Regions from separate parts of the Streptomyces sp. NPDC054863 genome, predicted to be linked through region 2. Evidence: riboswitches for the same ligand, from Rfam matches in the RefSeq annotation. Region 2 holds a riboswitch; each other region holds the start of a gene.

Region 1 (4,185 bases), on a different contig from region 2:
GCTTCTGCTCGGCGGTCGTGTCCCCGTAGTTGTTGATCACGATCACCTCGGGGTCGCGTGCGACGACGGTCTCCCAGCCCACCGTCGCCCAGCTGTCCTTGAGGTCCTTCATCACGTGGTCGCCGCCCGCCCTGGTGATGATGTCGTGCGGCGCGGCGTACAGACCCGAGGTGAACGGCTTGTCCTGCCCGCCGTCGTACAGGAAGACCCGCGGCCGGTCGGCGCCCTTGAGGGCTCCGGCCTGCGCGTCGGCCACCTGCTTGCGGAACTTCGCGACGAGGGCCTCCGCGCGGTCCTCCACGTCGAAGATCCGGCCCAGGTTGCCCAGGTCGGTGTAGAGCGCGTCGAGCGGCGGCATCACGCCGCGGGCCGTGCCGCCCCGCCCGTTGCGGCAGGACTCGCTCAGCAGGTACGAGTCGATGCCGACCTTCTTGAGATCGGCGGGGGTGAAGCCCTCGCCCTCGTTGAAGCCGTAGTTCCAGCCCGCGAAGACGAGGTCGGCGCGGGCGTCGAGGGCCATCTCCTTGTTGATCTGCTTCTTCGAGAGCCACTTGACCTTGCTGTAACCGCCCTTCCAGGGGACGGAGTCCAGGTCGCCCTTGTCGTCGGGCATCACGAAGCCCGCCATGTTCTCTTCGAGGCCGAGCGCGAACATGATCTCGGTGATGCCGACGTCGTTGGTGACCACGCGCTGCGGGGCCTTGGCGTAGGTCTTCTTCTCGCCGCAGTTCTCGACGGTGACGGGGTAGTGGCTTCCGGCGGCCTTGTCGTGGGCGGCCGGGGTGACCTGCGCGCCGCAGCCGCTGAGAGCGAGGGCGGCGACGGTGGCGAGGGCGGCGGGGCGTGTGCGCATGGGGCCGTGGTTCCTTAGGGAGTGGCGGGCTGGAGGCGGTCGAAGAGCAGCTGTACGGCGCCGGACTCCGGGTGCGGCACGCGGTGCGCCCGTACGCCGAAGACCTCGGCCAGCAGCTCGGGCGTGAGCACGTCGTGCGGGGCGCCGTGGGCGACGATCCGCCCCGCGTCGATGACGTACAGCAGGTCGCAGTGGAGGGCCGCGAGGTTGAGGTCGTGCAGTGCGGTGAGCACGGTCAGCCCGCTGCCGCGCACCAGGGCGAGCACATCCAGCTGCTGGGCGATGTCGAGGTGGTTGGTGGGCTCGTCGAGGACGAGCACCCGCGGCTGCTGGGCGAGCGCGCGGGCGATCAGGACGCGCTGCCTCTCGCCGCCGGAGAGGGTGAGGAAGCCGCGCCCCGCGAGGTGGGCGGCGCCCACCCCGGCGAGCGCGCTCGCGCACACCTGCCGGTCCTCGTCGCTGGTCCGGGCCACCGACCGCTGGTGCGGCAGCCGTCCCATCTCCACGACCTCGGTGACCGTGAAGTCGAACTCGGCGACCGCTTCCTGGGGCAGCGCGGCCAGCCGCCGGGCGCCTTCGCGCGCGGTCATCGCGTGCAGGTCGTCGCCGTCGAGGCGGACGGTCCCGCCGGCGGGCCGCAGCGCCCGGTAGACACAGCGCAACAGGGTTGACTTTCCACTGCCGTTGGGGCCGACGAGCCCGACGAGCTGCCCGTCACCGGCGTGCAGCACGACGTCCTCGACGAGGCGCGCACCGGCGATCTCGACGGTCAGGTCCTCGATGTCGATACGCATCACACGCCTCCGAAGCTGTACGAATTGCGGCGCATCAGCAGGACGAAGCACGGCACGCCGATGGCCGCGGTGAGTACGCCGACCGGGAGTTCCACGGGGGCGAGCACCGTGCGGGACAGGATGTCCACCCAGACCAGCAGGACCGCGCCCATGAGCGGGGCGACGGCGAGCAGCCGCCGGTGGTCGGCGCCGACCAGCATGCGTACGGCGTGCGGGACCATCAGGCCGACGAAGCCGATCGCCCCGCTGACCGCGACCACGCAGCCCGTGACGGCCGCGGTCACCAGGAACAGCTCCTTGCGCAGCCGTCCCGCGTCCACGCCGAGCGAGGCGGCGGTCTCGTCGCCCATCGCGAGGGCGTTCAGCCGGCGCGCGGACCACATGAGGTGGGCGAGCCCGCCGATCACGGCTGCGGCGGCGATCGGTACGGAGGCCCAGTTGGCGCCGCCGAGGCTGCCGAGCAGCCACATCATCGCGGAGCGGGCCGCCTCGCCGCGCTCGGCGGCGAAGACCATGAACGTGGTGATCGCCGAGAAGCCGTAGAACATCGCCGTCCCGGTCAGCACGAGCCGCAGCGGCGTCAGCCCGCGCGGCGTGCGGGCGATCGCGTACACCAGCACCATCGCCAGGAGCGCGGAGCCGAAGGCCGCCGCGGACAGCGCCCAGACGCCGAGCGCCCCGAGCGCCCCGAAAAGCAGCACGGCGTTGGCGCCGACGGCCGCACCCGACGAGATCCCGAGGACGAACGGATCGGCGAGTGCGTTGCGCACCATGGCCTGTGCGGCGACGCCGATGCCGGCCAGACCCGCCCCGACGACGGCGGCCAGCACGGCGCGCGGGAAGCGCAGTTCCCAGACGATGGTGTACGTCGGGACCTGCTCGGCGGATATCGTCCCGCCGCTCAGTCCGGCCCACAGATACCGCAGCACCTCGCCCCAGGTGAGCCCGGACGCCCCGATGCCCGCCCCGCAGACGAGGGAGAGCAGGAGGGCGGTCCCCAGGGCGATGACGAGCAGCGGTACGGACGCACGCCGGGGTGGCGCGGGACCGGCCCCGGCGCTGTCACCGGTGCCGACGCGGGCGTGGCCGTCGGCATCGTGGGCATGGGCGTCATGGGCATGGGCGAAGGATGTGGCCACGGGCGGTTCGCTTTCGCCTCGGGCCGTGCGCTGCGCGCCGGAAGCAGCGGCCCGGGACGCGGGGCGCCCTGTGCAGCACCTCTCGCAGTCCACGGCGAATTGTCAGGAGCCTTCACCGCCGCGGGTAATCGGGCTTGCGGAGCGTGGAGTTCGCTCCGCCCACCGTTGCGGGTCAGCGCCGGAATTCGACCGGCTTCCCCCGCGGGGCGCCTGTAGCTTAACGGGTCGGCCGTCGGGGCGAAGGCCGAGCCGCCCCGGCCCCCGCCGTCTGCCGCCCCGGCCCCGCCGTGTGCCGCCCCGGCCCTCACGGTCTGCCGCCCCGGCCCCCGCCGTGTGCTGCCCCGGCCCCCGCGGTGTCAGGACGGCTCGGCGAGAGTCGCCCCGCGGAGGGCCGGGAAGGCGGCGGCCACCGCGAGCGTGGCGGCGACGCAGACCAGGCCGCCGGTGATCACCGCGGTGCGGGCGGTGGTGAGTTCGGCGAGGAAGCCGAGGCCCGCGTTGCCGAGGGCCGGGGAGACCGAGGCCTGGACCATCCAGAGGCTGCTGACCCGACCGCGGAGTGCGTCCGGCGTGCCGTGCTGGAGGAGGGCGGAGCGCAGGGTCTCGGAGATCAGGTCGCCGAGTCCCGCGAGGGCGAGCAGCAGCAGGGCGAGGGGAAGGAGGGAGGTCGCGCCGAAACCGGTGAGGGAGAGGCCCCAGAGCAGTACGGCGCCGATGAGCGCGTGGCCGCCCGCCCGGCCGGTCCAGCCGCTGGTGGCCGCGCCGACCAGGGCGCCGAGCGCGGGAGCCGCGTACAGCAGCCCGACGACTCCGGGGCCGCCGCCGAACTGCTGGTCGGCCAGGACCGGGTAGAGCGCCTGCGGCATCGTGAAGACCATCGCCGCGGCGTCGATGAGGAGCAGGCCGACGATGAGGCGGTGCCCCCGCACGTACCGCACGCCGTCCGCGACGGCGGCGAACGACTGCCTGACCCCCTTGCCCGTGCCGGCGGTGGCGGCGGGAGGCAGCGGCCGTACGAACAGCAGCGCCAGCGAGAAGGCGAGGAAGCCGACCGCGTCGACGGCGAAGCAGGCGGCGAGCCCCGGACCCGCGACGAGCAGACCGCCGACGGCCGGACCGAGCAGGGCCGCCAGCTGGGTGGAGGCGGACGTCAACGCGCCTGCCGCGGCGAGGCGTTCGGTGCCGACGAGGGCGGGGATGGCCGCGAGCATGGCCGGGCCGCCGAGTCCGGCGAAGAGTCCGGTCAGGCCGGTGCAGAGGTAAATGAGCCAGACGTACGGGTCGGCCAGGAGCGCGTTGACCGCCAGCGCGGCTGCGACGAGGGTCAGTGGGAGCCGGGTGGCGAGCATCAGCGTCCGACGGTCGAGACGGTCCGCCAGTACGCCGCCGACGAGCACGC
Region 2 (4,185 bases):
GGGGTTTTCGAGGGAGCAGGCGAGCGCTTCGGCGTCCGTCACCTGCTGGGCGGGGAGGGCGGCGGTGGGGGCCGGGGCCGCGGCGGAAGCCTGCGAGCCGGCGGCGCGGGCGATCCGGGTGGCGGGGCGCGAGCGCAGGTAGTACGTCGTCTTCAGGCCCTTCTTCCAGGCGTACGCGTACATCGAGCTGAGCTTGCCGATGGTGGGCGTTTCGAGGAAGAGGTTCAGGGACTGGGACTGGTCGAGGTACGGGGTGCGGGCCGCCGCCATGTCGATCAGGCCGCGCTGCGGGATCTCCCACGCGGTGCGGTACAGGTCGCGGACCTCGGCCGGGATCCAGTTGAAGCCCTGGACCGAGCCGGAGGCTTCACGGAGCGCCTCGCGGGTCTGCGCGTCCCAGACGCCCAGCTCCTTGAGGTCGCGGACCAGGTAGGAGTTGACCTGGAGGAACTCGCCGGAGAGCGTCTCGCGCTTGAAGAGGTTGGAGACCTGCGGCTCGATGCACTCGTAGACGCCCGCGATGGAGGCGATGGTCGCCGTCGGCGCGATGGCCAGGAGGAGCGAGTTGCGCATGCCCGTCTTGGCGATGCGGGCACGCAGGGCGTCCCAGCGCTCGGGCCAGGTGACCTGGACGCCGTAGTGGTCGGGGTGCAGGACGCCGCGGGCGGTGCGGGTCTTCTCCCAGGCGGGGAGGGGGCCCGAGCGCTCGGCGAGGTCGCAGGACGCCTCGTACGAAGCGAGCATGATGCGCTCGGCGATCTTCGTGGAGAGCGCGGCGGCCTCGGGGGAGTCGAACGGCATCTTCAGCTGGAAGAAGACGTCCTGGAGGCCCATGGCGCCCAGGCCGACCGGGCGCCAGCGCGAGTTGGAGTTCCCGGCCTGCTCGGTCGGGTAGAAGTTGATGTCGACGACGCGGTCGAGGAAGGTGACGGCGGTGCGGACGGTCTCGTCGAGGCGGTCCCAGTCGATGTCGCGGGTCGCGACGTCCACGAAGGCGCCCATGTTGACCGAGCCGAGGTTGCAGACGGCGGTCTCGCCGTCGTTGGTGACCTCCAGGATCTCGGTGCACAGGTTGGAGGAGTGGACCGTGTGGCCGGGCTCCGCCGTCTGGTTGGCGGTGCGGTTGGAGGCGTCCTTGAAGGTGATCCAGCCGTTGCCGGTCTGCGCGAGGGTGCGCATCATGCGGCCGTACAGCTCACGGGCCGGCATCGACTTCTTCGCGAGACCCGCGGCCTCCGCCTTGCGGTACGCGGCGTCGAACTCGTCGCCCCACAGGTCGACCAGCTCGGGGACGTCGGCGGGGGAGAAGAGGGACCAGGTGCCGTCCTGGTCGACGCGGCGCATGAACTCGTCCGGGATCCAGTGGGCGAGGTTGAGGTTGTGCGTACGGCGGGCGTCCTCGCCGGTGTTGTCGCGGAGCTCCAGGAACTCCTCGACGTCCGCGTGCCAGGTCTCCAGGTAGACGGCGGCGGCGCCCTTGCGCCGGCCGCCCTGGTTCACGGCCGCGACCGAGGCGTCCAGGGTCTTCAGGAACGGCACGATGCCGTTGGAGTGCCCGTTGGTGCCGCGGATCAGGGAGCCGCGGGCGCGGATGCGGGAGTACGAGAGACCGATGCCGCCGGCGTGCTTGGAGAGGCGCGCGACCTGGTGGTAGCGGTCGTAGATCGAGTCCAGCTCGTCCATCGGGGAGTCGAGGAGGTAGCAGGACGACATCTGGGGGTGGCGGGTGCCGGAGTTGAAGAGCGTCGGCGAGGACGGGAGGTAGTCCAGGCGGCTCATCAGGCGGTACAGGGAGGCGACCTCGGCGAGAGCCCGCTCGCTGTCGTCCTCGGCGAGGCCGGAGGCCACCCGCAGCATGAAGTGCTGCGGGGTCTCGACGACCTGGCGGGTGATCGGGTGACGGAGGAGGTAGCGGCTGTAGACGGTCCGCAGACCGAAGTACTCGAAGCGGTCGTCGCCTTCGAGGTCGATCAGCTCGTCGAGCGCCGCCGCGTGCTTGGTGACGAAGTCGGCCGTACGGTCCGCGATGAGCCCTTCGCGGTGACCGACGGCGACGGACTCGGAGAAGCAGTTCACGCCCTGGGTGGCCGCTTCGTCCCGGATCGTACGGGCGAGGAGGCGGGCGGCGAGGCGCGAGTACGCCGGGTCCTCGGAGATGAGGCCCGCTGCGGACTCGGTGGCGAGCGAGCGCAGTTCGGCGGCGTCCGAGCGCGCGTTGCGACCGCGCAGGGCGGCGGCGGCGACCCGGCCGGGGTCGGTGTCGGGAAGGTCGGCGGTCAGGTCGGTCAGGGTGCGCAGGAGCGCGGTCCCGGGCGCGTCCTGGTGGTCCTGGGACTGTGGTGCGGTGGCCGGATCGACTGGCGCGATGGTCACGTGGGGGCTCTCCCTCGCTCGGCGCGGGGCCTGGGGGAGGAGCGGGGGCGCGCGGGCACACGGCACCCGGGAAAGGGCACGCGTCACCTGGCGTCCACCGGCCCAACCGCGAGGCCCGGACGTATCGGTATCCGGTTCGGTCGAGCCGGATGCGCTGTCGGCAGGTCCTCGGACTTGGCGGTACGCAAAAGCGCACATGACACACCGTTGCGGGACAGTTCCGGATTCTCACCGGATTCCCCTGCGGCGACAGCGAGCACGAGCATACATGTGGTGGGTCCTCGTTGAAGAACCCACCACATCTTGTGTCGCGCGCCGTAGTACTTCACTAGTGGAAGTGGGCTAGAGCCCCATTTCGTACGTCAAAAGGCTCAGTCCGGGCACCGGTTCCCAGTCCCTTTCGGGCACTCGTACGAAGCCCAGGCGCTCGTAGATCCGTTGCGCGCCGAGCATCGTCGGCTGGGTCGACATCACCAGCCGTACGACCCCTTCCTCGGCCCGTGCGCGGTCGATGCAGGCCCGTACGAGGCTCTCGCCCGCCCCGCGTCCCCGGCCGTCGTGCGCGACCGCGAGCATGCGGAATTCGGCCTCGCCGGTGCCGGCGACGTCCTGGAGGGAGCTGCCCCGGGGAGCATAGGTGACGGTCCCCAGGAGAGTCCCGGCGGCGTCGACGGCGACCAGCAGTTCGGCCTTCTCGGCGCGGGACGCGGCGTCGCGCAGGACTGCCGCGTACGGGTTGTCCTCGCCACCGCTGAGGTGGCCGTCGTCGAGGTAGGCGCGGGCGGTGATTTCGCCCGCTTCGGAGTGTTCGGCGGGTTCGGCGGGGCGGATGTGAATGTTCATGGGGGGAGTGTGCAACGCGGACGGCCCGGCGTCCCACCCCGTTTCGAGGGGCAGGACGCCGGGCCGTACGGCCACGCCGTGCAGGCGGGTGCTGCTGCTCAGCAGCAGCGGAAGCCCTTGCGGGGGTCGCCCTCGCGGGCGTCGGTCCTGCTGCGTTCGAAGGTGCGGCGGGACATCACGGCGGCGTCCGGATCGTGCGACCTGGCGTGTGCGACATACCGGTCGTATGCCGCTTCGCCGGTGAATTCCCGTACGTACCAGCGCAGTCGGGACATGCGCTGCCGGAGTGCCGCGGTGCTCATGCCTTGCTCTCCTCCTTGACCGGGCCGCCCTCCGGGCCGGTGCCGGCCGCGACCAGCTCCGCCTTCTCCTCCTTGGTGGCGAAGAGGGAGGCGGGGGCGACGATCTTCGACTCGACGTACGGGGTCTCGCTGAGCTTGACGCCGGCCGGGTTGCGGATCGCCTTGAGGCAGGCGCGGCAGGCCTCGAAGAGCACGACCACGATCAGTACGGCGAACAGGATCGAAAGGATGCCGTCCACCGTGGAGTTGGTGACGATGGTCTCCATCTGATCGCGGTTCTTGGCGAGTTTGAACGTGTCGAGGCCCTTGTCGAGCGCGCTCTGGTAGACGTCGCGCTGGGCGAAGAAGCCCACCCTCGGGTCGGCGGAGAAGATCTTCTGCCAGCTCGCGGTGAGGGTGACCGCCACGTCCCAGAGGAGCGGAACGGCCGTCACCCAGGCGTACTTGAGGCGGCCCGACTTGATCAGCAGCGTGGTGCAGACGGCGAGCGCGACGGCGGCCAGCAGCTGGTTGGCGATGCCGAACAGCGGGAAGAGCTGGTTGATGCCGCCGAGCGGGTCGTGCACGCCGACCCACAGGAAGTAGCCCCAGGCGAGGACGACGATCGCGCTGGCGATCCAGACGCCGGGCTTCCAGCTGACGTTCTTGAACGGCTTGTAGACGTTGC
Region 3 (4,185 bases), on a different contig from region 2:
TTGGGCGCCTTTTGCGAAGACCGACCTTCTCGAAGACCTCTCGAAGGTGACCGTCTCGAAGTGGAAAGGAATTCCGAGGCAGCCCCCCAGGCGCCCCTGCCCGGACAGATCCGGTCGAATCCAATCCTGACACACCGGCCCCCGGCCCCACGAGGCGTGCCCTGCTTCGTGGAAATCCTGTGGCACCGCGTTCAGTCAGCTTGTTCGAGGACACACGGATACGATGAGACAGCCTTGCCGACACACTTCAGACCTCGTTGCAGCACACTTCCATCACACTTCGTAGCGCCCCGCACAGAGCACTTCAGGAGGAGGGCGTGGTCAGCACCCGCTTGACCGCCCTGCTCGACGAGCTGGCGGTCCGCCACACAGCCGGACTCGACGAGTTCTTCGCCCGCCACTGCGCCGACGTACTGGGAGTGGACGGGCTGGCCGTCACGCTCTCCGGCGGTGTCCCTTCGGAGCAGAACGCCGGCGGCGAGCCCGTCTGGTTCTCCGGTCCGGTGGGCGTCGCCCTCGAAGACCTCCAGTTCACGCTCGGCGAGGGTCCTGGCACGGACGCGCTGCGCACCGGCCGGCTCGTCCTGGAGAGCGACCTGGTGCAGGTGCCGCGGGAGCGCTGGCCGGGTTTCCTGCCCGGCGCCGAGAAGCTCGGGGTGCGGGCGGTGTTCTCCGCACCGCTGCAGATCGGTGCGATCCTGGTGGGGTCCCTGACCTGCCACCGGGCCGAGCCCGGCCCACTGGGCGGGCGGGCGTTGGCCGATCTGCTGGTGTTCGCGGACGCGCTGACCCTGACCCTGCTGGGCAGTGCGGAGTCCGCCGCGCCCGGCTCGGGCGGCTGGCTCGCGACGGACGCCACGCTGTACCGGGCGGAGGTGCACCAGGCCACCGGAATGATCTCGGTACGGCTCGGGGTGCCCCCGGCGGCAGCTCTCGTACGACTGCGCGCATATGCATACGCCGCCGAAGAGCCCATCCTGGAAGTGGCCAGGGATGTGGTGGCGCGGCGGCTGCGTTTCACCCCCGACGGAGCACTGCGCGAGGGCGACGGATCGGGAACGGCACGATGACTCATGGGAAGCGCTCCGGGCGCCCCACCCGGCAGCACGACAGATGTAGGTGACAGGCATGGACAGCAGCGTGCGCGAACGGAAGATCGCGACGGCCTTCGTCGAGCTCGCCGACACTCTGGTCGACGACTTCGACGTGATCGAGTTCCTCCAGCGGCTGGCCGCCCGCTGCGTGGAGCTGCTCGACGTGTCGGCCGCCGGGCTGATGCTGGTCGACCAGCGCGGCCGGCTGCAGACCGCGGCCTCGTCCGACGAGCGCGCCTGGCTGCTCGACCTGCTGGAGATCCAGCACGACGAGGGCCCCTGCCTGGACTGCTTCCGCAGCCGTACGGTCGTCCTGCCGGTCTCCCTGGACACCCCGGAGGTCCTGGAGCGCTGGCCGGTGTTCACGCCGCGCGCCCGGGAGTACGGGTTCCTCTCCACGTACGCGATCCCGCTGCGGCTGCGCGAGACGGTGATCGGCGCCCTGAACCTGTTCGTCACCACGCCCAGGCTGGAGCTGAGCCCCGGCGACGTCGAGCTGGCCCAGGCCCTCGCGGACGCCGCGACCATCGGCATCCTCCAGCAGCGCACCGTCCGCCAGGGTGAGTTGCTCGCCGGGCAGCTCCAGTCGGCGCTGACCAGCCGGGTGCGCCTGGAGCAGGCCAAGGGGATGCTCTCCGAACGGTGGACGGTCTCGATGGACGAGGCGTTCAGCGAGATGCGGGCGTACGCGCGGCGCAATCAGCTGGCGCTGTCGGAGATGGCGCTGGACATCGTACGGGGAACGCTGGACTCGGAGGAGATCCGCACGAAGCCGCGCACGAAGTCCCGTAAGGAAACCCCCGCGACGCCCCTCGCCCTGGACAAGGACGGAAAAATGGGTCCACTCTGACCCGACCGCGACCACCGGGCGACACCCGTAGCTACTTTGCTGTGACATTGCGTCAATTACCCTCTGGAGAACGGAGCTTCACCCCTCTAGAGTGGTGATGCGGCCCCAGCCCCCGGCCCGCAATCCGAGTTGGTTTTCCCAGAACCTCCCGCGACTGCGCCGGGCTTCTCCCGCAGTTCGTGCGCGCGCGGTCGAGGACCAGCCCGGCCGACGGCTCCGGGGGGAGCGAGCAGTCGGCCGGGCCAGGTACTTCCCCGCCGCCGCAGCCCTCTTGGGCCTGTTGACAGTGCACAGCCGGACTGGGACTCTCCGGAGGACAACTCCACACTTCGAGGCGACGGTGAACAGGAACTCCGGTGCGATTCCGGGGCGGTCCCGCCACTGTGACCACATCCCCCACAAGGGTGTGGAAGTCAGGAACTGACCCGTCGTCCTCCTGCTTCGGGGCGTGGAAACCCCAGAAGGAGGCTCACCCGACATGTCTGCGTCTGCCCAGCAGTCCGCACGGTCCACCGACCTGGCGTCGGCGACCACCCGCACCCGGGATCTGCTGATCCTGGCCGCTGCCGTGATCGTCGCGCTGATCGCGCTGTACGCCGTGTTCATGGACAACGGCCACATCATCTCCGCGACCGGCAGCTACCTGCACGAGTTCTCGCACGACGGCAGGCACCTCTTCGGTGCCCCTTGCCACTGATCGGGGACGCGCGCACCATGAGCAACCCCACTCTCACCCTGCTCGGCCGCGGCGTCGCGGCGGGCGGGGTCGCCGGCCTGGTCACGGGCCTCTTCTCGCTGCTGCTCGCGGAACCGGTGATGGACCGGGCGATCGTCCTCGAAGAGGCGCGCTCGGCCAAGGAGGAGGCCGCCGAGCACGCCCACGCGGCGGCCGGTGCGGTCGCCGAGCACCACGAGGAGCTCTTCACGCGCGGCCAGCAGCACTTCGGCCTCGTCATCACGGCGATCGTCGCGGGCCTGGCACTGGGCGCGCTGTTCGCGGTCGCGTACGCGCTGGTCCACCGTCGTACGGGATATCTCGTACGGGCCTGGCCGCGCGCCCTCGCGTTCTGCGCGGCGGCCTTCGTCGCGGTGGCCCTGCTGCCGGGGCTGCGCTACCCGGCGGCCCCGCCCGGCGTCGGTGACGCCAACACGGTCGGCGAGCGGCAGCAGTTGTGGCTGGCAGCCGTCGTGATCGGCATCCTCGGCATGCTGCTCGCCTGGCAGTGGTACGTACGGCTGGCCCGGAAGCCGGAGCCGCTGCGGCACGGTGCGGTGTTCCTGACCGGGGCCGCCACGCTCGCCGTGCTGTTCCTGCTGCCGGGCAATCCGGACGAAGTCCCCGTACCCGCAACGCTGTTGTGGGACTTCCGGGTGCTGTCGCTCGGGTCGCAGCTACTGCTGTGGGCCGTGTTCGCGGCGGTCTTCGGCGGGCTGGGGCTACGTGCCGCGAAGAAGGCAGACTCCCCTGCCCCCGCTCATGACTTGGCGGCTGCCGGGGCCTGAGTGACGCCCGTCAGATAGGCGGAGACGACCACATTGGCCGTGTAGGAGCGGGCGTTGTGGTCGTAGGTACCGCCGCAGGTGATCAGTCGCAGTTCGGCGCGGCCGGCCTCGCGCGGCCCGTACGCCTTCTTCGCGTCGAACTTGTCGCGGCTGAAGACCTGGACGTCCTCGATGGTGAATTCGGTGACCGATCCGTCCGACCCGGTGATCTTGACCTGCTCGCCGGGGCGGGCGGAGCTGAGGCCGTAGAACACGGCCGGCTTGCTCCTGGTGTCGACGTGTCCCACGAGCAGCGCGACGCCGCTCGCTCCGGGGCGGGCGCCGTCGCGGTACCAGCCGACCTCTCGCGGCTGGTCGTACGGCGGCGGGTCGACCGCGCCGTCGGCGTCGAGGCCGCGCGGGCCGACCGGCGCCCCGATGCCGAGCGAGGGGACGTCGAGGCGGCCGGGGCGCACGCCCGCGACCGGTTCGTGCGCGTCGGGCAGTTCGACCTGTAGCAGTGGGCGTCCCACCGCGGCCACGTCACCGGTGGTCGGAGCGGCATTGCCGCTCGGGCCGTTGGTGATGTCGCGGCCCCACAGCCACAGTCCGAGGAGCAGCACCGCCCAGGCGATGCCGGTGAGCATCCGGCCCTTGCCGGAAGCGGGGTGGTCGGTGCTCAAGGTGGTGTGCTCCCGTCGTGCTTCGCGCGGGTTCGTTGTGGCTGGGCGCGCAGTTCCCCGCGCCCCTTACGGGGCG

What was found. A riboswitch is a leader RNA that binds a small molecule or an ion and turns the genes downstream of it on or off. The one in region 2 is predicted to bind cobalamin.
Region 1: it holds a riboswitch for cobalamin, as region 2 does, so the genes downstream of both, ACWGIG_RS01185 (FecCD family ABC transporter permease) here and ACWGIG_RS16680 (ribonucleoside-diphosphate reductase subunit alpha) in region 2, are expected to answer to the same signal.
Region 3: it holds a riboswitch for cobalamin, as region 2 does, so the genes downstream of both, ACWGIG_RS02650 (CbtB domain-containing protein) here and ACWGIG_RS16680 (ribonucleoside-diphosphate reductase subunit alpha) in region 2, are expected to answer to the same signal.

Annotation. Positions count from the first base shown of each region.
Region 1 is NZ_JBSGZD010000003.1:13,987-18,171, reverse strand. Features, by position in the region: gene ACWGIG_RS01195 (ABC transporter substrate-binding protein) at 1-853, opposite strand, end outside; gene ACWGIG_RS01190 (ABC transporter ATP-binding protein) at 868-1,647, opposite strand; gene ACWGIG_RS01185 (FecCD family ABC transporter permease) at 1,647-2,663, opposite strand; cobalamin riboswitch at 2,889-3,032, opposite strand; gene ACWGIG_RS01180 (MFS transporter) at 3,143-4,185, opposite strand, start outside.
Region 2 is NZ_JBSGZD010000077.1:17,577-21,761, forward strand. Features, by position in the region: gene ACWGIG_RS16680 (ribonucleoside-diphosphate reductase subunit alpha) at 1-2,373, opposite strand, end outside; cobalamin riboswitch at 2,516-2,639, opposite strand; gene ACWGIG_RS16685 (GNAT family N-acetyltransferase) at 2,716-3,216, opposite strand; gene ACWGIG_RS16690 (YbdD/YjiX family protein) at 3,315-3,518, opposite strand; gene ACWGIG_RS16695 (carbon starvation CstA family protein) at 3,515-4,185, opposite strand, start outside.
Region 3 is NZ_JBSGZD010000006.1:54,762-58,946, forward strand. Features, by position in the region: gene ACWGIG_RS02640 (GAF and ANTAR domain-containing protein) at 318-1,070, shown strand; gene ACWGIG_RS02645 (GAF and ANTAR domain-containing protein) at 1,129-1,944, shown strand; cobalamin riboswitch at 2,228-2,387, shown strand; gene ACWGIG_RS02650 (CbtB domain-containing protein) at 2,423-2,641, shown strand; gene ACWGIG_RS02655 (CbtA family protein) at 2,659-3,447, shown strand; gene ACWGIG_RS02660 (class F sortase) at 3,420-4,073, opposite strand.